DNA from 2 places in the Neptunomonas japonica JAMM 1380 genome. Region 1 is predicted to be linked to the other one. Evidence: predicted binding sites of a transcription regulator. Region 1 holds the regulator's gene; the other holds the start of a gene.
What was found. The regulator FliA, encoded in region 1, starts transcription of late flagellar genes. The targets are predictions, from matches to a motif close to CTAAAGTTNNNNNNNNNNCNGCCGATA.

Region 1 (11,605 bases):
TGCTGATCATGCGTTGGGTGTAATAAGTCAGTTGATCGAGGTGACTGATGGCTGAAGAGTCGGGCCAGGAAAAAACCGAAGACCCCACCCCCAAGCGCCTGCGGGAGGCGCGAGAAAAAGGGGATATACCACGTTCAAAAGAGCTCAATGCAACTGCGCTGTTGCTGGCCGCTGCTGGCGCTATGCTGTTATTTGGTGCCAGCGCTGGGCAGCGAATAGCAGCAATGATGGTGGGGAACTTTGATTTAAGCAGAGAGGAACTCTTTGATAGTCGTTTGATGTTGATTCACTTTGGTGCCTCTGTTGTAGAGTCTATATGGGCTGTATTGGGGTTTATGGTGATGGTCGCGTTAGCTGCTTTGATTGGGCCTATGGCATTAGGAGGGTTGAATTTTAGTGCGCAGGCCATACAGCCGAAAATGAGTCGGCTTGATCCTTTGGCGGGCCTTAAGCGTATGTTTTCTGTTAAGGCGTTGGTGGAACTAGCTAAAGCGTTTGCTAAATTTTCTTTGGTTACTGGGTTTGCTATTACTGTCTTGATGCTTCTCATGCCGGAGCTTTTTGCCTTGGGTGGGCAGGATGTGAGAGTGGCTATTTCTCATGCTGTTGAGTTGGTTGGTTGGGCATTTTTGGTGATTAGCAGTAGCTTGATTATTATTTCTTTGATAGATGTGCCTTTTCAACTTCATGATTATGCTGAAAAGTTAAAAATGACTCTTCAGGAAGTAAAAGATGAAATGAAAAACACGGAAGGTAAACCTGAAGTGAAAGGGCGGATCAGGCAGATGCAGCGTGAAATTGCGCAGCGTCAAATGATGACGGATGTGCCGACTGCCGATGTGGTTATTACAAACCCTACTCACTATTCGGTTGCGCTTAAATATATGTCTGGAGAACGAGATGCTCCTATTGTCGTGGCTAAGGGGGCTGATTTTGTTGCGTTAAAGATTCGTGAAATTGCCAAGGAGCATGATGTTCCTGTCTTATCTACGCCGCCTTTGGCGCGCGCTCTGTATCACAGTACGGAAATTGACCAAGAAGTTCCCGCTGCGCTTTATAAGTCGGTAGCGCAAGTGCTTGCTTATGTCTTTCAGCTGAAACGCTATAAGAGTAACCAGTCAGAAAAGCCTATGCCATTAAATGATAATGACATGGAAATACCTAAGGATTATCTGCATGACTAAATTCTGGCTTAAATCTTGCAAAAAAACTCGCTAAGTTAGTTGTTTATTTGAATATAGATGTTTTTGTGTCAAATAAATGGCGTTGTGTCGTAAGTGTTGTTTTTTTGACGTGAGAATGTATTGGATAGAACCGCTTTATTAAGTACTGCGCGTGGTGCCAGTCGGGGTAACTTGGGTGTTCCCTTTTTATTGCTAATTATTTTAGCGATGGTGACATTGCCTGTACCGACCTTTCTTCTTGATGTTCTTTTTACGTTTAATATTGCCCTGTCTATCGTTGTTCTTCTTGTTGGAATTTACGCTCTTCGGCCATTAGATTTTGCTGTTTTTCCTACGATTTTGCTAGTAGCGACATTGATGCGTTTGGCACTTAATGTTGCTTCAACTCGTGTTGTACTCCTTTATGGTCATGAGGGGGGGGATGCCGCCGGGAAGGTAATTGAAGCCTTTGGTTCTGTTGTTATTGGCGGTAATTACGTTGTCGGTATTGTTGTGTTTTTGATATTGGTTATTATCAACTTTGTTGTTGTTACTAAAGGCGCGGGCCGTATTTCTGAAGTGAGTGCTCGCTTTACCTTGGATGCCATGCCAGGTAAGCAGATGGCAATTGACGCTGATTTGAATGCAGGTCTTATTAATCAAGAAGAGGCCAAAGTAAGGCGCGAAGATGTTACCCAGGAAGCTGATTTTTATGGCTCGATGGATGGTGCCTCTAAGTTTGTTAGAGGTGATGCTGTTGCTGGAATATTGATTCTTGTTATCAATATTCTAGGTGGGTTGATGATTGGCATGATTCAACATGATTTGTCGTTTGATACAGCGGCTGAATACTATGCTTTGTTAACCATTGGTGATGGGTTAGTTGCACAGATACCTTCGCTATTACTTTCGACGGCTGCTGCCATTATGGTGACAAGGCAAAATAGCTCCCAAGATATGGGTAAGCAAATTTTTAGCCAGTTATTTGCTTCACCCAAAGCGCTTGTAGTGGCATCAATTATTTTGGCAGTGATGGGAAGTGTGCCAGGTATGCCGCATGTAGCCTTTCTGTCGCTTGCTGCCGTTGCTGGTGCAGCTTCATGGTTAATTATTAAAAAGAAAGAAGAGGAGGAGGCGCTGGCAGGAGAAGAGGCTAAGCAAGCGCAATTACCTGTTGATTCGGAGGCATCAGGAGAGCATAAAGAGCTTGATTGGGCAGATGTTATGCCGGTTGATATGATTGGGCTAGAAGTGGGCTATCGTCTAATCCCTATGGTCGATAAGCTACAAGGAGGGCAACTGCTTAATAGAATTAAAGGTGTTAGGAAGAAGCTCTCACAAGATCTTGGTTTTTTGGTGCCTTCAGTGCATATAAGAGATAATTTAGATTTGATGCCGGGTGCTTATCGGATTACGTTGATGGGTGTTATTGTTGGGGAAGCTGAAATATATCCGGACCGTGACTTAGCGATTAACCCAGGACAGGTTTTTGGCTCTCTAAAGGGGGTTGATGTGAAGGACCCTGCTTTTGGCCTTGATGCCACGTGGATTGAATTAAGTTTACGCGAACAAGCTCAAACGCTTGGTTATACGGTTGTGGATGCAAGCACCGTTGTTGCTACTCACTTAAATCAGATACTGCAAAGCCATGCACATGAGCTCTTAGGGCATGAAGAAGTTCAGCAGTTATTGGATATGTTAGCTAAGGGCTCGCCTAAGTTAGTAGAAGACCTTGTACCTGCAAAACTATCTATTAGTAGTCTCTTAAAGGTATTGCAAAGTTTGTTGATGGAGCAGGTGCCGCTTAAAGATTTCAGGAGTATTGCAGAGGCTTTATCGGAAGCGGTAACGCGTACGCAAGACCCGGTTGCATTAACAGCGGCGGTGCGAGTGGCAATATCTAGGTTGATTGTTCAAACTATTAACGGTTCTGAAGCTGAGATCCCCGTTATTACTATGGACCCCCAATTGGAGCAGCTGTTGCTTAATTCAGTTCAGCAAAGTCAGCAGGCTGGAGAAAGCGGTATGGTGCTTGAGCCTGGTATGGCAGAGCGATTGCAAACTTCATTAATTGCAGCGGCTCAAAAGCAAGAGATGTTGGGGCAGCCTTCGATTTTATTAGTAGCGGCACCTGTTAGGCCTTTGATGTCTAAATTTGTGCGCTATAGTGAACAGCTGATTCATGTTCTTTCTTATCAAGAAATACCTGAAAATAAAAAAATTACTATTGTGGCAACTGTAGGCGGTCAGAATGCTTAAGGTTGAGGTAATTAGTAGCTCGCCACGGGTGAGGTGTTTATGAAAGTGAAACGTATCTTTGCCCCCGATATGCGTCAAGCTATGCGGCGTGCTAGAGAGGAGATTGGGCCCGATGCGGTTATTGTGTCAAATCATCGGGTGGCTGGTGGTGTCGAGGTTGTTGCTGCGCATGAGCATGAGTTTGAAGCAGCTCAGGCAGAGTTTAAGCGAGACTACGAGAAGAAGAAGCGCAAGGATGAGCAGGTACGTATTCTTACGGCAGATAAAAGTAGGCAAGGCTTGGATGATGAGCTAAAAAAAGCGCGCTTGCGTATTGCAGAAGCAAACGATCAAGTGGAAAAAGAACCTCTTTATCAGGCAGAAGGTAAGCGGAATCTTCAAGTTGAGCAGGATGAAGAGGATGACTTACAGACAATTCTTGAGTCGCTTAAAAATCGTCAAGAAGCACGTAAGGCCACATTTCTAGATGATTTGGATGAAGAGGATGTGCCCTCTATAGATGTTGAGCGTGCCCCTGTTATCTTGCAGAAAGAAAATGCTGCGATAGAGAGAATGCAACAAGAAATACAGCAGTTGAAGTCTCTGCTTGAGCAGCAAGTTCAGGTGCCTTCACGGAAGATTTGGGTTGAAGAGGCTGTGCAGCGTAAACCCGTCGCTCCTTTAGATGTATCAGAAAAGCTGGTTAAGCGGTTTGAAAAAATTGGTCTCACTAGTACTTTAATTACTCAGCTTACACGGGGTCTTGAAGCAGATCTTGAGATAGCAAAGGCTTGGCGGGTTACATTGTCAAAACTAACGGATGCTGTGCCTGTTATGAGTGAAGACTATATAGACAGGGGAGGGATGATTGCCTTTGTTGGTCCTACTGGTGTTGGTAAGACTACTTCCATTGGAAAGTTAGCCGCGCGTTATGTGCTTCAGCATGGTAGCGCTAGTTTGGCGCTTGTTACGACAGATACTTATCGTATTGCAGCACATGAGCAGTTAAGAACCTTCGGTCGGATTTTGGATGTGCCAGTTAGAGTGGTGGATGAGAATAACCCCTTGGAAGATGTATTGTTGTCGTTGCGGGGAAAACGTCTAGTATTAATTGATACAGCAGGTATGAGTCATCATGAAGGTCCAAGTGAAGCTCAAAAAGAGATGCTTACGAGCGTTTCCGTTAGGCTCAAAAAACTGTTGGTACTTTCGTGTTCAAGTCAGCGCCAAGTGTTGGAAGATGCCTATGATAACTACCAGAGCATTGGCTTAAACGGGTGTGTTTTGAGTAAGCTGGATGAATCGGGCAGTTTAGGGGAGGCTTTAAGTCTGGTGGTAGAAAAGTCGCTGCCTATAGCTTATGTCACTGATGGTCAAAAAGTACCCGATGATATTGAAGTCGCACAACGTAATGATCTCGTGAGCAGGGCGGTAATTACTGCACAAAAAACACTGGAAAGGGAGCGTGAGCGCGCGTTGTCTTCAACGGGAGGATCGTCTGAACTGTCGTCAGCCGGCTAAGTACAGATCATAATTGATGAAAAAACAGCACTCAGTGAAAGTTATCGCGGTTACCGGTGGTAAAGGTGGCGTTGGTAAAACGAATGTTTCGGTTAATTTGTCTATAGCCTTGGGTGAGATGGGGCGCCGAACCGTGTTAATGGATGCAGACCTTGGTTTGGCTAATGTTGATGTTATGTTGGGTTTGCGTCCCAAAAAGAATATTAGCGATGTGCTGTCTGGAGAGTGCCGGCTAACTGATGTGATGCTCGATGTGACTGATAATGTGAAAATTGTTCCAGCCTGCTCGGGAACTCAGGAGATGACATCACTTAGTGCTCATGAGCATGCAGAGTTAGTCTATGCTTTTAATGAAGTAGCAGAAGAAATTGATGTGCTAGTAATTGATACTGCTGCCGGTATTTCCGAGTCGGTGGTGAGTTTTGTGCGTGCCGCTCAAGAGGTGCTTGTGGTGGTTTGTGATGAGCCTACTTCCATAACTGATGCTTATGCGCTTATCAAGTTATTGAATAGAGATTATCGCATGACTCGCTTTAGAGTCTTGGCGAATATGGTAGAAACTGATGTTGAAGGTAGAAATATGTTTAGTAAACTTTCAACGGTAACGGATCGTTTTCTGGATGTAACACTTCAATACGTTGGCTCAATACCTTATGATGAGCATGTAAGGAAATCTGTTCGACGCCAAATACCTGTTTTGAAAGCATTTTCTAAATGCAAAGCAGCAATTGCGTATCGGCAACTCGCTAAGAAAGTAGATGACTGGCCAGTCCAAGATGCTCCGCGAGGGCATTTGGAGTTCTTTGTGGAGCGCTTGGTTCAGGGTGTTTAAATTTCGGGTCTGGAAAGGGGCTCCATGTATAACCCGCTAGAAATTTCGTCAAGTCATGAGCTCATTGAGCAATATGCACCGCTTGTAAAACGTATCGCCTATCATTTGATGGGGCGTCTTCCCGCAAGTGTTGTTGTGGATGATCTAATACAATCGGGTATGATCGGTCTATTAGAAGCTGCAAAAAAATATGATGCCGCCAAGGGGGCCAGTTTCGAAACCTATGCAGGTATTCGTATACGTGGTTCTATTATTGATGAGGTACGTAGAGGCGACTGGACTCCTCGTTCAGTTCATCGTAACAGCCGTCGTATTACTCAGGCTATGCAAACGTTAGGAGCATCGTTAGGACGAGACGCAACGGATATTGAAATTGCGACTGAGATGGGTATTAGTGTTGTAGATTATCATGACCTACTTAAAGACTCAGTAGAAAGCCGCTTGTTTAGCTTTGAAGAGATGACAAGCTCTGATGGAGACAGTCCAGGAGAGCAGTTGCCAGGTGTCGAGCCCAGCCCCGTAGCCCACACTGAAAAAAATGCTTTTAAACTAGCTTTGGCAAATGCTATAGATTCTTTACCCGAACGCGAAAAACTAGTCCTAGCACTTTATTATGATGAAGAACTGAACCTGAAAGAGATAGGTGAAGTTTTAGGTGTTAGCGAATCACGAGTGAGCCAAATTCATAGTCAAGCAGCCCATCGACTTCGTGGTCGATTAAGAGAATGGCAATAAAATTTTCTCTATCTCTCCATTTTCTTGAAAAATGGTCTAAATTCTAATCAGGCTAAAATGATAAATCGGGTGCATTAATCCATATGCTTCTGAATTGGGGGATATTGTCTTGAAAAAAGACATCAAGATTCTAGTGGTGGACGACTTTTCTACCATGAGACGTATTATAAAAAACCTACTCCGTGATCTTGGATTTAATAATGTCATTGAAGCGGATGACGGCAAAACGGCATTGCCGATTTTGCAACAAGGTGGTGTGCAGTTTCTTGTGACTGACTGGAATATGCCTGGTATGACTGGTATTGATCTTGTCCGGGCAGTACGTGCTGATCCAAAGTTGGCAGGTATGCCTATCTTGATGGTTACGGCAGAGGCTAAGCGAGAGCAAATTATTGCTGCTGCTCAAGCAGGGGTTAATGGCTACGTTATTAAGCCATTTACGGCAGCTGTCTTGAAAGAAAAGATAGACAAGATTTTCCAACGTATCGGAAGTTAATCTGTTAAGGAACTAACTAATTATGACTGAAGCAGATTTGCATCGTGGGTTGGATGGTTTTGAATCCTTGCTGCAGGAAAAAGCGACTGAGCTGGTTACAGTGTTGGAAAGTGGCGATATAAACAATGCGCTGACTATTATAAATGACCTGCAGCAAGTTAAGCATTTGGCCTTTTATAATGAAGTCGGGTATCTGACAAGAGGCCTTCATGAAGCAATTAAGTCTTTTTCTGATGATGTGAAAGTTCAAGGCGAAGCTGAAAATGCACAAGATGACTCTATTCAAGGCATGGCTGATGCATCTGAAAGGCTAAGCTATGTTATTGAGCTGACTGAAAAAACTTCTCATGAAACAATGGATCGTGTCGATAAGTCGTTAGCGTTAGTTGATAAAATGGATGATCAGAGTAGGCGCTTTGCCGGTTTGTTATCGATGGTAGGGCAGCTGGAAGCTGAGTTTGAGGGGTTGAGAGGTGGATATGACCGTACTTGCCAGCTTAAACAAGAGTCAGAACAAACAGTTAAAGATTTGCGGGCTGAACTCACAGAGATATTAGTCGCTCAAAGTTACCAAGATATAACGGGGCAGCTTATCCGTCGTGTAATAACTCTAGTAACTCAAGTGGAAGGTAGCTTAGTGCAGCTTATGGATATGGCTGCAAAAGTTGAGCGCATAAGCGGTTTAAGTACAGAGAAGCCAGCAAGTAACACTAACCAGAAAGCTAAAAAAGACCCAATTGAAGCAGAAGGGCCACAACTCTCGGGGAAAAATAATCCAGACGTGGCCTCTGATCAAGATGATGTTGATGATTTGTTATCAAGTTTGGGTTTTTGAATAGGAGCTTCTAATGAGCTTGGATGTTGACCACGAAATTCTCGAAGATTTTCTTGTTGAGGCAGGAGAGATACTAGAACAGCTATCTGAGCAGCTAGTTGATCTTGAAAAATCCCCAGATGATAATGATCTTTTGAACTCGATTTTTCGGGGCTTCCATACTGTAAAGGGTGGTGCTGGTTTTCTTCAATTAGATGCAATGGTGGATTGCTGTCATAAAGCTGAAAATTTATTCGACTTGCTCCGTAATGGAAGTGTCAAAGTAACTCCTGAGCTCATGGACGTAGTGTTACAGTCGCTAGATGCCGTAAATATAATGTTTGGCAATGTGCGAGCGGGTGAAGTGCTAGAAGCGGCTTCGCCGGCCTTGTTACAAAAATTGGCAGATTTTGCGTCGGGCAAAGTTGAATCTGAACATGAGCCTGTACTTGATGTAATAGTTGCTCCTGTTGAAGAGGTCTTTGTAGAGGAATCAGCTCAATCTAGTGCGCCTTCGGTTCCCAGTGCAGACTCTGCAAATGATGAGTTTGATATGTTGCTGGATGATGTCCTTCCTGAGGCAGAGGCCGTCGTCGAAGATGACGGTCTCATTACTGAAGATGAGTTTGAAGCGTTACTGAATGACCTGCATGGTGATGGTGCACCGGGGGTCTCCTCTGAACCTGAGATTGTTGAAAGCAAAGAGGCTGCTGATAGTGGTTTAATTTCAGAAGATGAGTTTGAGAATTTACTAGATGAATTGCAATCTCATGGTCAGGGAGCCTTTGCAAGTACTGAGAATGCTGCACCTGCTATGCCTGTTGAGACTGCGCCTGCGCCGGAACCGGAACCTAAAGTCGAGCATCAGGTAAGTGAACCTGCTAACACTGTGAAAAATACGGCAGCTACACCCGCTGCAGCTTCTTCTAATAAAACCGTAGTAACTGAAAGTAATGTTCGAGTTGATACGCGCTTATTAGATAAAATCATGAACATGGTTGGAGAGCTGGTTTTAGTACGAAACAGATTGGTTCGTTTAGGTGGTGCTCGTGAAGACGAGGAGATGACCAAAGCGCTAGGCATTCTTGATATGGTGACAGCGGACTTGCAAATGTCCGTAATGAAAACCCGCATGCAGCCAGTCAAGAAAGTGTTTGGGCGCTTTCCCCGCTTGATCCGTGACCTATCACGCAGCTTGAAGAAAGAGATACGTCTTGAGCTGCGCGGTGAAGAAACCGACCTTGATAAAAATCTCGTTGAAGCGTTAGCCGATCCTCTAATACATTTAGTTCGCAACTCTGTTGATCATGGTATTGAATCTCCTGAAATTCGTGAAGGAACCGGAAAAGCCCGTGAAGGACATGTCCTATTATCGGCGGAGCAAGAAGGTGACCACATTCTGTTGATAATACAGGATGATGGCGCTGGAATGGATCCTGAGAAGTTGCGTATGTTGGCGGTTGATCGTGGGATGTTGGATCAAGAAGCAGCTAACCGGCTTTCAGAGCAAGAGTGCTTCAACTTGATCTTTCAAGCAGGCTTTTCAACCAAAACTGAAGTGTCAGACGTATCTGGTCGTGGCGTTGGCATGGATGTGGTTAAAACTAAGATTACACAGTTAAATGGCACTTTGCATATAGATTCTGTTTTAGGACAGGGCACTCGAATTGCTATTCAAGTTCCGCTGACATTGGCGATTATGCCAACCTTGATGGTTATGCTGGAGAACCAGGCCTTTGCATTACCATTAGTTAACGTTAATGAAATTTTTAATCTTGATCTAACAAAAACGAATGTAGTTGATGGCCAGCAGGTGATCATTGTTAGGGATCAGGCTTTGCCTTTATTTCATATGAAACGTTGGTTAGTGGAAGGGCAGGAAAACGCTGAACTTCCTGAACAAGGACATGTGGTTATTCTTACTGTCGGGACTTTGCGGGTTGGCTTTGTGGTTGATCAGCTAGTAGGGCAAGAAGAAGTCGTGATTAAGCCTTTGGGCACTATTTTGCATGGTACTCCTGGGTTATCAGGAGCCACTATTACTGGTGATGGTCGAATTGCTCTAATTATTGATATTCCTAATTTGTTGAAGCGTTACGCGTCTTAGTAATATTGTCTGAATAGGGGCTGCTATGCCGGTAAAAGTGTTAATAGTCGATGACTCCGGTTTTTTCAGGCAGCGTATTAATGATTTCTTATCGAATGATAACCGCTTAGAAGTTATTGGCACGGCTTCTAATGGCCGTGAGGCTGTTGAGTTAACTAAGCAGTTGAAGCCGGATGTTGTGACTATGGATGTAGAGATGCCGTTGTTAAATGGCATCGATGCTGTTCGTATTATTATGCGAGACAATCCCACTAATGTTTTGATGCTGTCATCGCTTACCCATGAGGGTGCTCAAGTCACCTTGCAGGCTTTGGAGGCAGGAGCTGCTGATTATCTAACAAAAGATATACGTTCTTGGATTAATAAATCCAATGCCATGCAAAATACGTTAGTTGAGCGTGTTGTTGCGCTGGGGAAAAGTAGGGGAGGGAGGTATCGATCACCAGCCTTTACTACTAAACCGTTGAAGGCGGGTGCTACCTCTAGTATTCACAGCTTTGGTGCAGCCACTCCTGCTGTACATTCTAAAAGGGTAGAGGCAAAAAGCGCTGGTTTGCCATCTGCTCGAGCCTCTGTTGATTTAAAAGCGGCTTTGCAGACTCGCTCTTCGCTTGTAAAGAGAGCGAGCCATGCGGCTAGTTTTCCGAGCAGTTGCAAGTTAATTGTTATAGGTTCCTCTACAGGGGGGCCTGCAGCTTTGCAGACTATTCTAACAGCCTTACCTGCTAGTTTTCCTTACCCTATATTGCTTGTGCAACATATGCCTAAGACTTTTACATCAGTCTTTGCCTCCCGTTTAAATCAGCAGTGTGCTATCGAAGTGAAAGAAGCTGAAGATGGCGATAGATTCAAGGCTGGGCGCGCTCTATTAGTGCCTGGAGGGCAGCAAGTAATGATTGAAAGTCGACAGCCTGACCGTGTGAAAATTTTGCCCGGGGATGAGCGATTAACCTACCGTCCCAGTGTTGATATTGCATATGCGGCTGCTGCAAAAACTTATGGAAATAAAGTGCTGGCGGTGATTTTGACCGGTATGGGAGCTGATGGGGCAGAAGGTGCTCGCCTTCTTAAGCAAGCTGGGGCTGTTATGTGGGCACAAAATGAAGCTAGTTGTACTATTTATGGCATGCCTCAAGCGGTTGTTAAAGCAGGGCTTGCGGATGATGTCTTAGATTTGAATGATATTTCTAGGTTGTTAATGAGTGGCGGAAAATAGCAAAGCATTTCTATGATTTTAAATGTAATGCATTGTATTAAGTAGATATATCATCAGTTATCCTCATTTTAAATAGACACAGTCATACCGGGAATATGCTATGCAGGTTTGGGCAATTGCAAATCAAAAAGGCGGTGTTGGGAAAACAACAACAGTTGTGACTTTAGCTGGGTTATTGGCAGAGGTTGGTTACAACGTTTTGATGATTGACCTTGATCCGCATGGCTCTTTGACTAGTTATTTCCACTATGATCCTGATGAGTTAGATCATAGTATCTATGATCTTTTTGTTACGCAGAATGAAATCACGCAGAATCAAGTTAACTCTTTGTTATGTAGCACATCTGTGGATCGTATACAGCTGATGCCTGCATCAACAGCGATGGCAACATTAGAGCGGCGTGCAATCGATCATCAAGGGATGGGGTTGCAGATTGCGAAAGCGTTGCGGCATGTTAAGGATCGTTATGATTTTGTTTTGAT
Region 2 (11,605 bases), 1.1 Mb from region 1:
CTTTATTGGTCGCTATTGCGATGGCTTTTTTCTTTATCTATTGGGTTACTAACCCTATCAAGCAGTTAGCAGATACAGCGCTTCGGGTTTCTAAAGGCGAGCTAACTGCGACAGTCGGTTTTAGGCGTGATGATGAGTTAGGGATTCTTGCTAAGACATTTGATGAGATGGTTGAAAGAGTACGCGATAATATTCAAAACCTTGATGATAAAGTGGCCAGCCGTACCTTAGCTTTAGAACAAATAGAAGAGCGACAACGAATTATTCTGGATTTGTTGCCGGCCGAAGTAGCATATTTTGATACGACGTTAACCTTTCAATTTGTAAATCAGCGCTATGCTGATGCGTTAAGCAAAGTCAAAAGTGAGATTACAGGCAAGGCCTTAGAGTCGGTGAGCCAAAAGCAATACCAGGCAACACTTGTGCAATTAAAAGCGGCCTTATCTGGAAATGGATTTGGCCAAGAATATAGTAATTGGCTGCATGATCGCGAAGTGATCATTAAGCGCTTAACTACCCCTTGTTATGATGAGGTTGGACAGGTTGTTGGCGTCTTATTGGTAGTTTTGGATGTCACATCAGAAAAAGAGGTAGAGAAGAAACTATTAGAAGCTCAGCGAATGAGTGCAGTAGGACATTTGGCCGGTGGCTTAGCGCATGATTTTAATAATTTACTATCAATTATTTTAGGGAATCTGGTGTCAGCAGCAGAACATTATCAAGCTGACGCTGTATTGCAGCGTTATCTTAAACCTTCGATTCGCGCGGCGAAAAGAGGGGCTGATATTACTAATCGTTTGCTAGCATTTTCTCGCAGACAGCCATTGGCTCCACTGCCTTGTGATATCAATCTTTTACTACATGAAAGCATTGAGTTACTTAGAGGTTCGTTACCGAGTGATATTGAGTTAATTTTTAGCCCCGTAGTAACAAAAAATTTACCCTTTGTTGATCCTGGGCGTCTTGAGGATGCTCTGGTTAATTTGGTATTGAATGCAAAACAAGCAATGCCTCACGGTGGCTCGGTCCACTTTGTTGTATCAGAAGTCAGTATTATTGAAGAAGGAATGAGGCTTGATGAAAGCGTAGTACCAGGCCAGTACATACAAATTTGTGTTTCTGATACGGGACATGGGTTTAGTGACGAGGCTATCAGGATGGCGTTTGAACCATTCTTTACTACTAACTCGGGTGGAACGGGTGCAGGACTCGGGCTCAGTATGGTGTATGGCTTTGTTAAGCAATCTAATGGTTATATCGGCGTGAAAAGTATACCTGGTAGCGGTGCTGAAATTACGTTGTTATTACCGTCGATTCTTGCAGGAGCATTACAAGATTCTACTGACTTAGTGTTATCACAAAGTAAGGAGTGGAAAGGTAAGTTAGTGCTACTGGTTGAAGACGATGATGATGTACGCCAAGTGGTTCGTGAGTTACTCGTTAAGATGGGTTTTAATGTTATTGAAGCTTCTACAGCACAAGAGGCATTGGAGTTGATGGGCGTATTGGAGGGTGTTTTTGCTTTGGTTTCAGATATACGCTTGAACGGTGAAGTGAATGGTTTTGACCTTGCTGATAATTTTCAGGCTATGCATCCCTGTAGCAAAATTGTACTAATGACAGGTTACGCTTTTGACGAAAATAGTGGGCGAGAAGGAAAAAATGCCCACCGCATTATTCAAAAACCTTTTGATATCAAAGAATTAAAAGAGTCTTTTGAGGTTGAAGATCAGCTTGGTAAAGGAGAGTAGTAGCAATGACTAGTCGAAAGCTAATTTATATCATTGATGATGAACGCGATATTTGTGACATCGTTAGTCGAGAGCTAAGTGCTTATAATTTTGATGTTGAAACATTTCTAACTGGCGCCCAAGTAAAACAAGCCCTACAGGTTAAATCGCCAGATCTGTGTATTGTTGATCTGGGGCTGCCTGATATAGATGGTATAGAATTAGTTAAATCACTATGTGAGCAAGCCAATATGGGGGTGATGATCCTCTCTGGACGAGATGGTGTTACTGACCGCATTTTAGGTCTTGAGCTAGGGGCTGATGATTACATTGTTAAACCGTTTATACCTCGAGAGCTCGTGGCTAGAGTCAATAGTTTGTTTCGCCGTTTTAAGAAGAATCATCATGAACAAGAAACCTCTGTTTCTAAAATAGCTCAGTTTGCTGGGTGGCGTTATGACCCCTCCACACTTACTTTATCCGGTGTGTTGTCATGCAATGTAAAGGAAAGCGGGGGTGAAGAGATAGGACAAGGATCTGAGCTCAGCTCTGCAGAGCATGAGTTACTGATGCTATTACTGCATTCACCGAAAAAAATATTATCTCGTGATCAGTTATTGGGTGAGCGAGTCTCTCCATTTGATAGAAGCATTGATGTTCGTATGTCACGAGTACGTAAAAAAATAGAGAGTAACCCAAAACAGCCTACATTAATTAAAACGGTTTATGGTGTGGGTTACATCCTCACCACAGACGTTGAATGGATATGACATTAGTATTGTAAACTGATTGGGTGGAGAGGGCGTTTCTGCTAGTATCGCTTTTTTTATAACCTCATTTCTTCTAAAGACTTAGAACAGGATAATCACCGTGGTTGATATAGGCCGAATGAATACTCTCACTGTAATGCGCGAAGCGGATTTCGGTGTCTATCTAGATGGTGGTGAATTTGGTGGTATTTTACTGCCCAAAAAAGAAGTTCCGCAGGGCTGTAAACTCGGCGACCAATTAGATGTTTTTATCTATCTTGATACGGATGACTTTGTAGTAGCGGGCATTAATCCGCCGATAGCACAAGTGGGCGAGTTTGCATCACTTAAAGTTGTAGAAGTGAATCGTATTGGCGCGTTTCTAGACTGGGGTATGCCTAAAGACTTGCTATTGCCTTATGGTGAGCAGCAGCGCGCAGTTGAAGTAGGTCAGCGTGTTATGGTCAGGGTCTATCTTGATAACAGTGATCGTTTGGCGGCCTCTGCTAAGTTAGAAAAATTTCTTGATAAAGATCCTAAAGGGCTAACCGTAGGCGATAAAGTGAGCTTATTTGCTTTTCGTCATAATGATTTGGGCTTTAGCGTTATTGTCGATAATAGTTATGGTGCTGTCCTTCATCAAAAAGACTTGTTTCGTACAGTCAGACTTGGCCAAACATTAACCGGGTATATCAAGCGTGTATTGGCTGAGGGTAAAGTCGATGTCATGTTAGATAAGCCAGGCTACGCTAAAGTAGATGAGCTATCGCAGCGCATCTTAGATAACCTAGATAATAACGATGGATTTAGTCCGTTAAGTGATAAAAGCCAGCCTGAAGATATCTATCAGGCATACGGCATTAGCAAAAAAGCGTATAAAATGGCGATTGGCACCTTGATGAAAAAAGGGCTGATATCTATTGCTAAGGACGGAATAACCAAAGTCTAATTAGATAATCACCATCATGCTCGAAGGGCTGTCTGTTTAACAGAAATACTAAGCGCTTCAACATAAGCTGGTAAGGGGGCTTCCTGAAAGTATTGGGTGGCTCTCTTAAGTAACTCTTCTCCTGCGGGCCCGATTGAGCGTCCCTTTCGTGTAATCAAGCATAATTCTCTACGTAATACGGGCTCACTTAACGGTTTAAATACGAGCGAGTGAAAAGCCGGTGTGCTGGCTGCTAATGCTGGAAGAATACTAATACCAATACCATTTTGGATGAGTGATGCCAGAGTTGCAGGTGTGGAGGCTTCAATGAGAGAGTTTTCTAATATAAAAGGGATTTTCTTTTCACTTATGCATTTCTCCAGTTGAATACGAATACCGTTTTCAACAGAGAGCATGCTTAGTGAGCGTTGCTTAAGGTCATTCCAGCACAATGTATCAGCCATGATGAGTGGGTCGTCATGGGTCATGACCACACCGTAGCGGTCCTGTAGGATGGGCTGGTAGAGTAGCTCTGGATGTGCGGATCTATTCCCGCCTATACCAAAATCCACAATATTGTTAATCACATTCTCTTCAATACCGCTGGCGCCTTCTTCTTTCAAGGATATTCCAATGTTAGGGAATGCTTGTCTATACGTTTTTATGACGGGTGGCAGAAGGCTGTTGAGTACAGAGGGAGATGCGGCAATACCAATATGTCCCCGCTGTTGTTGTGCACTGGCTCTTAAATCATTAATCGCTGTATCAAAATCAGAAATAAGGCGTTCAGCAACCGGATAAAAACGTTCACCATCACGGGTTAGGTTAACGCGTCGTGTGGTGCGATCAAATAACTGAAGAGCGACTTGTGCTTCTAGCTGCTTGATTGTCGCAGTAAGTGTTGATTGAGTCACATGCAGGTGTTCTGCGGCATGTGTAAAACTACCGTGTCGAGATACCTCTATGAAGGCATTAAGATGTCGATAAGAGATATTATTCATAATTTTCGATTAATTAATTAAATTTTATCGTTTGAATGATTAATCATGATTCTGCATCATAGCGCCTTTAATAACAAATTAGATGATTAGACATGATCCCACGCATTTCTACTGTAGAGACAACACAAGCGCACTACGTATCTTTTATAGAGGCCTTGCAGGCAAAAGGTTTTGCGGGGGAGCTTAATCAGGATTATGCCAACCGTATCGCATTATCGACGGATAACAGTATTTACCAATTGTTACCTCAAGGTGTGTTGTACCCAAAAACACTGGATGATTTGGTACTTATTGCTGAGCTGAGTGCGCAAGCAGCATTCTCCCAAGTAACGCTAACACCTCGCGGTGGTGGTACAGGTACGAATGGCCAGTCATTGACCGACGGCTTGATTGTTGATGTTTCTAAGCATATGAACGGTATTTTAGAAATTAACGAGCAAGAGCGTTGGGTTCGTGTTCAGGGAGGCGTGGTTAAGGATCAGCTAAATGCAGCGCTTAAACCCTACGGGTTGTTTTTTGCTCCTGAACTGTCAACCAGTAACCGTGCAACCGTTGGCGGGATGATCAATACTGATGCGAGTGGCCAGGGTAGCTGCCTCTACGGTAAAACGCGTGATCATGTTTTAGAATTAAAAAGTGTATTGCTCGATGGTACTGTTTGGAATTCAGCGCCACTTGACGAAGATGAGCTTGAAAAGCTAAAACTTCGTGAAGATAGAGTCGGTGAGATTCATCGGCTGGTGGATGATATTCATAGCACTAAAAAAGAGTTAATTGATGCTAAATTTCCAACATTAAACCGCTGCCTTACAGGTTATGATCTTGCTCATATCCGTAATGAGTCAGGGCGTTTTAATCTTAACTCTGTGTTATGCGGTGGTGAAGGCTCGCTGGCATTTATTGCTGAAGCTAAACTTAATGTTTTGCCTATCCCAAAATTTGCCGCTCTAGTGAATGTTAAATACGATAGTTTTGAGAGTTCGCTGCGCGATGCAAAAGCGTTAATGGATTGGGAGCCTACGTCCATAGAAACAATTGACTCTAAAGTACTCAATCTGGCAATGGGTGACATTGTTTGGGATACGGTTAAAGACTATTTCCCAGAAAAAGAGGGCGATCCGGATACGCTCGGAATAAACCTTGTTGAGTACACTGCAGATGATGAGTCTGTTCTACAAGCGCGTGTTAACAAGCTGACCCAGCATTTAGAGAAGGTTGCAGGAGAGCCAGGTAAAAGTTTTGGTTTTAGCGTGGTATACGGTGGCGCTGAAATTAACAAAGTATGGGGAATGCGTAAGAAAGCTGTTGGCTTGCTGGGGAATGCGCAAGGGCAAGAACGCCCGATTCCTTTTGTAGAAGATACCGCTGTACCTCCTGAGAACCTTGCTGACTTTATTATGGAGTTTCGGGCAGTACTGGATAGCCATGGCTTAGCTTATGGTATGTTTGGACATGTTGACGCAGGTGTTTTACATGTACGCCCAGCCATTGATATGAAAGATGAAGCGCAGGAATCAATGATTAGAGAAATCACTGATCAGGTGGTTGCTCTTACTCAAAAATATAATGGTTTGTTATGGGGAGAGCATGGTAAAGGAGTACGTTCTGAATACTCACCTGCATTTTTTGGTGAACTGTATGTTGAACTGCAGCGAATTAAAGGCGTATTTGATCCGCATAACCAGCTAAATCCTGGGAAGATTGCTACTCCTGTTGTTGGTGGTGCTGAGCTTCTAAAAATTGATGCTGTGCAGACGCGCGGCCAATTGGACCGTCAGATCTCTGCTAAAACACGCGATACTTACAATTCAGCAATGTTCTGCAACGGTAATGGTGCGTGTTACAACTACGATCCTAAAGATGCGATGTGCCCTTCGTGGAAAGGCACTCGTGAACGTATACACTCACCTAAAGGGCGCGCATCACTCATTAGAGAATGGTTACGTTTAATGTCTTCACAGGGGGTCGATTTAACAGAAGAAAGTAGCCGTATTAAATCCACAAGCTATATCAAATCCTTGCCTGGGAAAATTAAAAATACTCTCAAAAAACAAAAGGGTGAATACGACTATTCACATGAAGTCCACGAAGCAATGATGGGCTGTTTGGCGTGTAAATCTTGTGTTGGTCAGTGCCCCATTAAGGTTAATGTTCCTGACTTTAGAGCACGCTTCTTAGAAGTTTACTACAGCCGTTATTTACGCCCAGCTAAAGATTATATGGTCGGTAGTCTTGAGTTTATGGTGCCCGCATTATCTAAGTTTCCTGCTCCTTATAATTGGGCGATGCAAAATAAAGTCATGAAACGCGTGTTCAAGCAATACGTGGGCATGGTCGATAGTCCTACCATTTGTAAACATACATTAGTGAAAGGTCTTAAAGAAAGGGGGGTAGAATTTGCCAGCGTTGAGATCATCAGTGGTATGGCAACTAAGCAGCGAGAAAAATCGGTCATTATTGTGCAAGATGCCTTCACTAGCTTTTTCGAGACGCAGTTAGTGTTGGACATAATCGACCTGCTCAATGAGCTAGGCTTCACGGTGATGGTTGCGCCGTTTATGCCTAACGGCAAACCATTGCATGTGCATGGCTTTATGAAATCCTTTGAAAAGGCAGCAAGTAAAAACATATCAATGTTACGTGCATTAGGACAGACCGGTGTGCCTTTGGTTGGAATCGATCCATCAATGACCCTTACGTATAGGCAGGAGTACGCACAAGTTGCTGATCGCTTGCCAACGGTAAACCTAATCCAAGAGTGGTTAGCGACTCAGCAAGAGGCTGTCGCAACTAAAGCCTCTAAGTTACCAGCCCACTCTTATAAGTTGCTGGCTCATTGCACTGAAAAAACCTCTGCAGCGGCTTCAATCAAACTGTGGCAGCAGATCTATGCCGCTCTTGGCCAAAGTCTAGAGGTTCAGGCTGTTGGTTGTTGTGGTATGTCAGGGACTTATGGCCATGAAGCTGAAAATTTAGAAACATCAAAAACAATTTATGACTTGAGCTGGCGCGATGTTGTTAATGCGGATGAAAACAAAGGGAAGTTGGTTGCTAGTGGATACTCATGCCGTAGTCAGGTGAAGCGTATGGATGATCAGAAAATTCCTCATCCAGCACAGGCTTTGCTAGATTTGGTGCGTGCAAATCGCTAGCTGAGTACTGTCGGTTTTTTTAGGTTAGGCGATATGGTAAGCGAAGCCGTTTATATAAAAAAAGGGCCCTTAGAAAGGGCCCCGAAAATTGAAAGATGGATAGGTATCTTTCAGTGATGACAATCTAAGCTAATTATCTTGTACTGCTGCCGTTTGTTGGCTGGCCAGCAGGTTGTTCATGCTATCTAGGTTGGCGTCATATCTTGCTTTTTCTGGCTCGTTTGAATCTTTATATCTAATGTCTTGTGTCACTAGAGTTGAGAGCATTTCTCGACTAAAACTTGATGCATCCTGTATAAAGCCCAGTCCTGGTCTATCAGCAGCGCCGTGCATGTTTTGCATCATATGCCCTAGGCGTTTTCCTGGGTTCATGCCAGGGCTATCAAGGTTCTCGACTTCAGAATACTTAGCGACAGCAGTATGTTGTTCTGATTGCGTTAAACGAAGGTTCATGGACGCGAGTTCTGTTTTATCCATACGAAACTCGCTAGCCATATCAAAGGCTTTTTGCACGTCGCCATCAAAAAACTCATTTGAAATTTCATTCACATCTTTTATTAAGTCTTGCAGAGCATCAATCTCATCGTTATCGAGGTCGCCTTCAACAGAGAACTGATACGCGCTGCTTTCGCTACGACTAATATTGAAAAGTGACTGCGTATTACCCTGTTGATCCTTTTCAATCCCAAAGGAACTTTCATATTCGCTGTTTTTAGCGAAGTTGATGGTGACTTCATCGCCATCTTGGGTTTTTACTTTCAGTGATAATGTTTCTGCTTCCTGATAGCGCTCAGCAGCTATTAAGCGAGATACTTGTGCATCTTCAGGTGTTTTTTGTCCTGATTCTATCGCACTAAGCGCATCCAGTGTTTTCTCTTCGGTGAGATCAATATTTGCTGTGACAGAGTCACTCAATGCGCCTAAACCATCGAGAATTTCGCGTGCTTCAGAAAAACCTTTCTTAACGCCGTCTACGGCAGCGTTATACATCTTTTGTATATCTTCTTCTGAGCGACCATTACGGCGTGCTGCTTCCAAACCCTGAGCGACAAAATCGCCAATACGACTGGCGACTTTCTCCGGAGAGAAATCATCCGCACTCATGCTTTTAAGATCGCCACCACTCATGCCTGGTATATTGCTAGCCAGCCGGTTTAATACGGTATCTTGGCTAGCCGCTTCCGAAGTCTTTCCATTAGAGGTGGCGTGTTGAAAGCTTGTTTGTGAGCTTTGCTGTGTAAATGAAGAATGAGAGTACAGAGTGCCAATCATGTTGGGCCTCCGGTTATTAGTCGGTTATAGCTATTTATATCGACTTATTTTAGTAGAACTTTAGAAAATAGTGGGTGAATTGAATAAGTTTTACGTTGCTGGCCGTGAAAAATAGAATGTTTTATTTTCAATATCATAAAATCACTCTATTTATCATAGTAGTAGTGTAAATAGCGCATAGCAGCTTAAAATAGAGTCATTATTAGTTGGATCATGAAAATGGTTAAAGGAGATGAGTGTGGAAGATTTATTACCAGAGTTGTGTGACCAGTTCCCTGAGCAGGTTCAAGTGGTTGAGCCCATGTTCGGCAATTTCGGCGGCCGTGAAGCTTTTGGTGGTGAAATTGTCACACTAAAAGCATTTGAGGATAATTCCTTGGTTCGTGAACAAGTTGCGTTACCTGGTGAAGGTAAGGTTCTCGTGGTTGATGGCGGTGGTTCTATGCGCCGTGCGATGTTAGGCGATATGCTGGCTGAGAAAGCAGAAAAAAATGGATGGGAAGGCATTATTATTTATGGCTGCATCCGTGATGTAAATGCTATTAGCGGATTAGACTTGGGTGTACAAGCGCTAGGTTCACATCCAATGAAAACGGATAAGCGTGGTTTAGGTGACTTAAATGTAGATGTTACTTTTGGTGGCGTTACTTTCAAGCCAGGTCACTACGTTTATGCTGATAATAATGGTGTTCTGATTTCAGCGGTTAAACTAGAGCTCGCTGATTAACATTGCTTGATTATTAAGAAAGCCCCATGGCCATGCTGATATAAAGCTTGGCCATGATTCCAAATACACTTGCACCACTAATCAACCCAAGAAAAATTAGTTTACCTTCACGTGATGCTTTCGAGTCATTAGACACTGTCCAGACAGACCAAAATTTAAATAAGATCATTCCTGTCACGCAAATTATTACAAATATTTCAGAATCAAAAATGCTCATTATTCCCATCTCTTAAAATGTATTTGATATATACCTATTATTCATATATAAAATATATTGTAAATACATTTTATGGAATACGATCATGAATAAAAGTGAAAGAGATGAATTACACCGTGTGTGGATGGAGGTAACAGGTAGTGCCGTAAAGGCACTTCATCGGGCAGATGGCTATAAAGGGAGTCTTAATAAAGAAGAGGAAGGAGGGGCTTTAATTAGGCCGAACTTATTAGTTGAACTGAACGTAGCTGTTAAGAATCAGCTACGGAATTTGCCAAGTCAGAACCAATAAGACCGCGCTGCATAGGTTTGTTGGAAATTAAATCAGCTAATGTATGTTATTTGAGTACTGCCATGAAGCGCGTTTTGCTTTGTTCAGGACTGGTTGTAAAGTACATGAACAACTTTGCGTAGATGTTCAATGGAGATGTCATATCACTAAGTTTTTCAAAGCGGCTCGTCAAAGAAATGATTCAAGCCGCTATCTAAACAAGCCCTGTACCGTACTCTCAGGCCTCCACTAATATGCCATTGCGGGTAGCCAGGTTACCAATGATGGATTGAATAAAATGATCAGCAGAGCCACAACCTGAATAATAATAAAGGGGATTACGCCTTTATATAAATCCATAAGCGTTACGTCTGGAGGACAAACACCTTTTAAGTAGAACAATGCAAAGCCAACAGGAGGGGTTAGGAACGAGGTCTGTAGGGTCACCGCAACAAGCATAACAAACCAAACCAGCTGAGGATTATCCACAGAACCATAACCATTAACATCTAAGCTGAGTCCTGAAATAATTGGAGCCAATAGTGGAAGGATGATTAAAGTAATTTCTATCCAATCTAAGACAAAACCTAATAAAAAAACGACCGCTAAAATAATAAAAATGGTTTCATAGTCACCTACATTCAAAGAAGAGAAAGCAGACTCGATTAGCTCATCACCCCCTAGTTCCCTCATAACCAAAGCAAAACAGGTGGCTCCCAAGATAATTGCAAAAATATAAGCCGTATTGTTGAAAGTAGATCGGAGTACTTCGATAAAAACAGAAGTGTTTAGCTTTTTATTAACAGCGGCCAAAGCTAGCGCACCTAATGCGCCCACCCCTGAAGCTTCAGTAGGAGTCGCAATACCTGAAAAAACTGATCCTAATACAGCAAAAACAAGAGTCAATGGCGGTATTATTGCTTTAACTAAATCCCAAACTAATGCCCACTCCATTGGAGGCTGGTTAGAGCTTAATGGAACTAATGTGGGCTTAAAGAAACCAATCAAAACGATGTAAATAACATAAAGTGACCCTAATAGAAGGCCAGGAAACACTGCTCCCATAAATAAATCACCAACGGACAGGCTAAGCTGGTCGGCCATTATAACGAGCATAATACTAGGCGGTATTAAGATGCCAAGTGTGCCAGCGCCACATATAGTTCCTAAAGCTAGAGGCTTGTTATAACCCTGTTTAAGCATAATAGGTAGAGACATTAACCCCAATAGAACAACGGACGCACCAATTATTCCTGTAGCTGCTGCTAGAATCATCCCAAGTAAAGTAACAGTTATTGCTAGTCCTCCATGAAGTTTGCCAAAAACTCGCTGCATAGAAAGCATTAGTCGTTCTGCTACACCGGATTTATCAAGCATAAGCCCCATAAAGATGAACATGGGAAGGGCAACAAGCACCCAATTATCCATAATTTTATAGATACGATTAACGACAATCCCAAGTGTTAAGTAATCAAGCCCTGTCGTTGCATCTAAATACATATCTGCAAAATAACCAATACCAGCAAAAATGACTCCAATACCAGCTAAAACAAACGCA

Region 2: a site for FliA is predicted at 8,870-8,896, ahead of NEJAP_RS08970 (DUF5610 domain-containing protein). Genes of this name have one in related genera too.

What each region holds. Positions count from the first base shown of each region.
Region 1 covers NZ_AP014546.1:814,648-826,252, forward strand. Annotated here, with positions in the region: gene fliR (flagellar biosynthetic protein FliR) at 1-55, shown strand, start outside; gene flhB (flagellar biosynthesis protein FlhB) at 48-1,184, shown strand; gene flhA (flagellar biosynthesis protein FlhA) at 1,305-3,422, shown strand; gene flhF (flagellar biosynthesis protein FlhF) at 3,462-4,922, shown strand; gene NEJAP_RS03720 (MinD/ParA family protein) at 4,939-5,754, shown strand; gene NEJAP_RS03725 (RNA polymerase sigma factor FliA) at 5,779-6,489, shown strand; gene cheY (chemotaxis response regulator CheY) at 6,599-6,985, shown strand; gene NEJAP_RS03735 (protein phosphatase CheZ) at 7,008-7,820, shown strand; gene NEJAP_RS03740 (chemotaxis protein CheA) at 7,834-9,906, shown strand; gene NEJAP_RS03745 (protein-glutamate methylesterase/protein-glutamine glutaminase) at 9,932-11,122, shown strand; gene NEJAP_RS03750 (ParA family protein) at 11,223-11,605, shown strand, end outside.
Region 2 covers NZ_AP014546.1:1,902,955-1,914,559, forward strand. Annotated here, with positions in the region: gene NEJAP_RS08945 (cache domain-containing protein) at 1-1,751, shown strand, start outside; gene NEJAP_RS08950 (response regulator transcription factor) at 1,757-2,500, shown strand; gene NEJAP_RS08955 (S1 RNA-binding domain-containing protein) at 2,601-3,428, shown strand; gene NEJAP_RS08960 (LysR family transcriptional regulator) at 3,443-4,408, opposite strand; gene NEJAP_RS08965 (FAD-binding and (Fe-S)-binding domain-containing protein) at 4,501-7,560, shown strand; gene NEJAP_RS08970 (DUF5610 domain-containing protein) at 7,690-8,832, opposite strand; gene rraA (ribonuclease E activity regulator RraA) at 9,065-9,559, shown strand; gene NEJAP_RS08980 (hypothetical protein) at 9,573-9,776, opposite strand; gene NEJAP_RS08985 (hypothetical protein) at 9,862-10,068, shown strand; gene NEJAP_RS08990 (TRAP transporter large permease) at 10,297-11,605, opposite strand, start outside.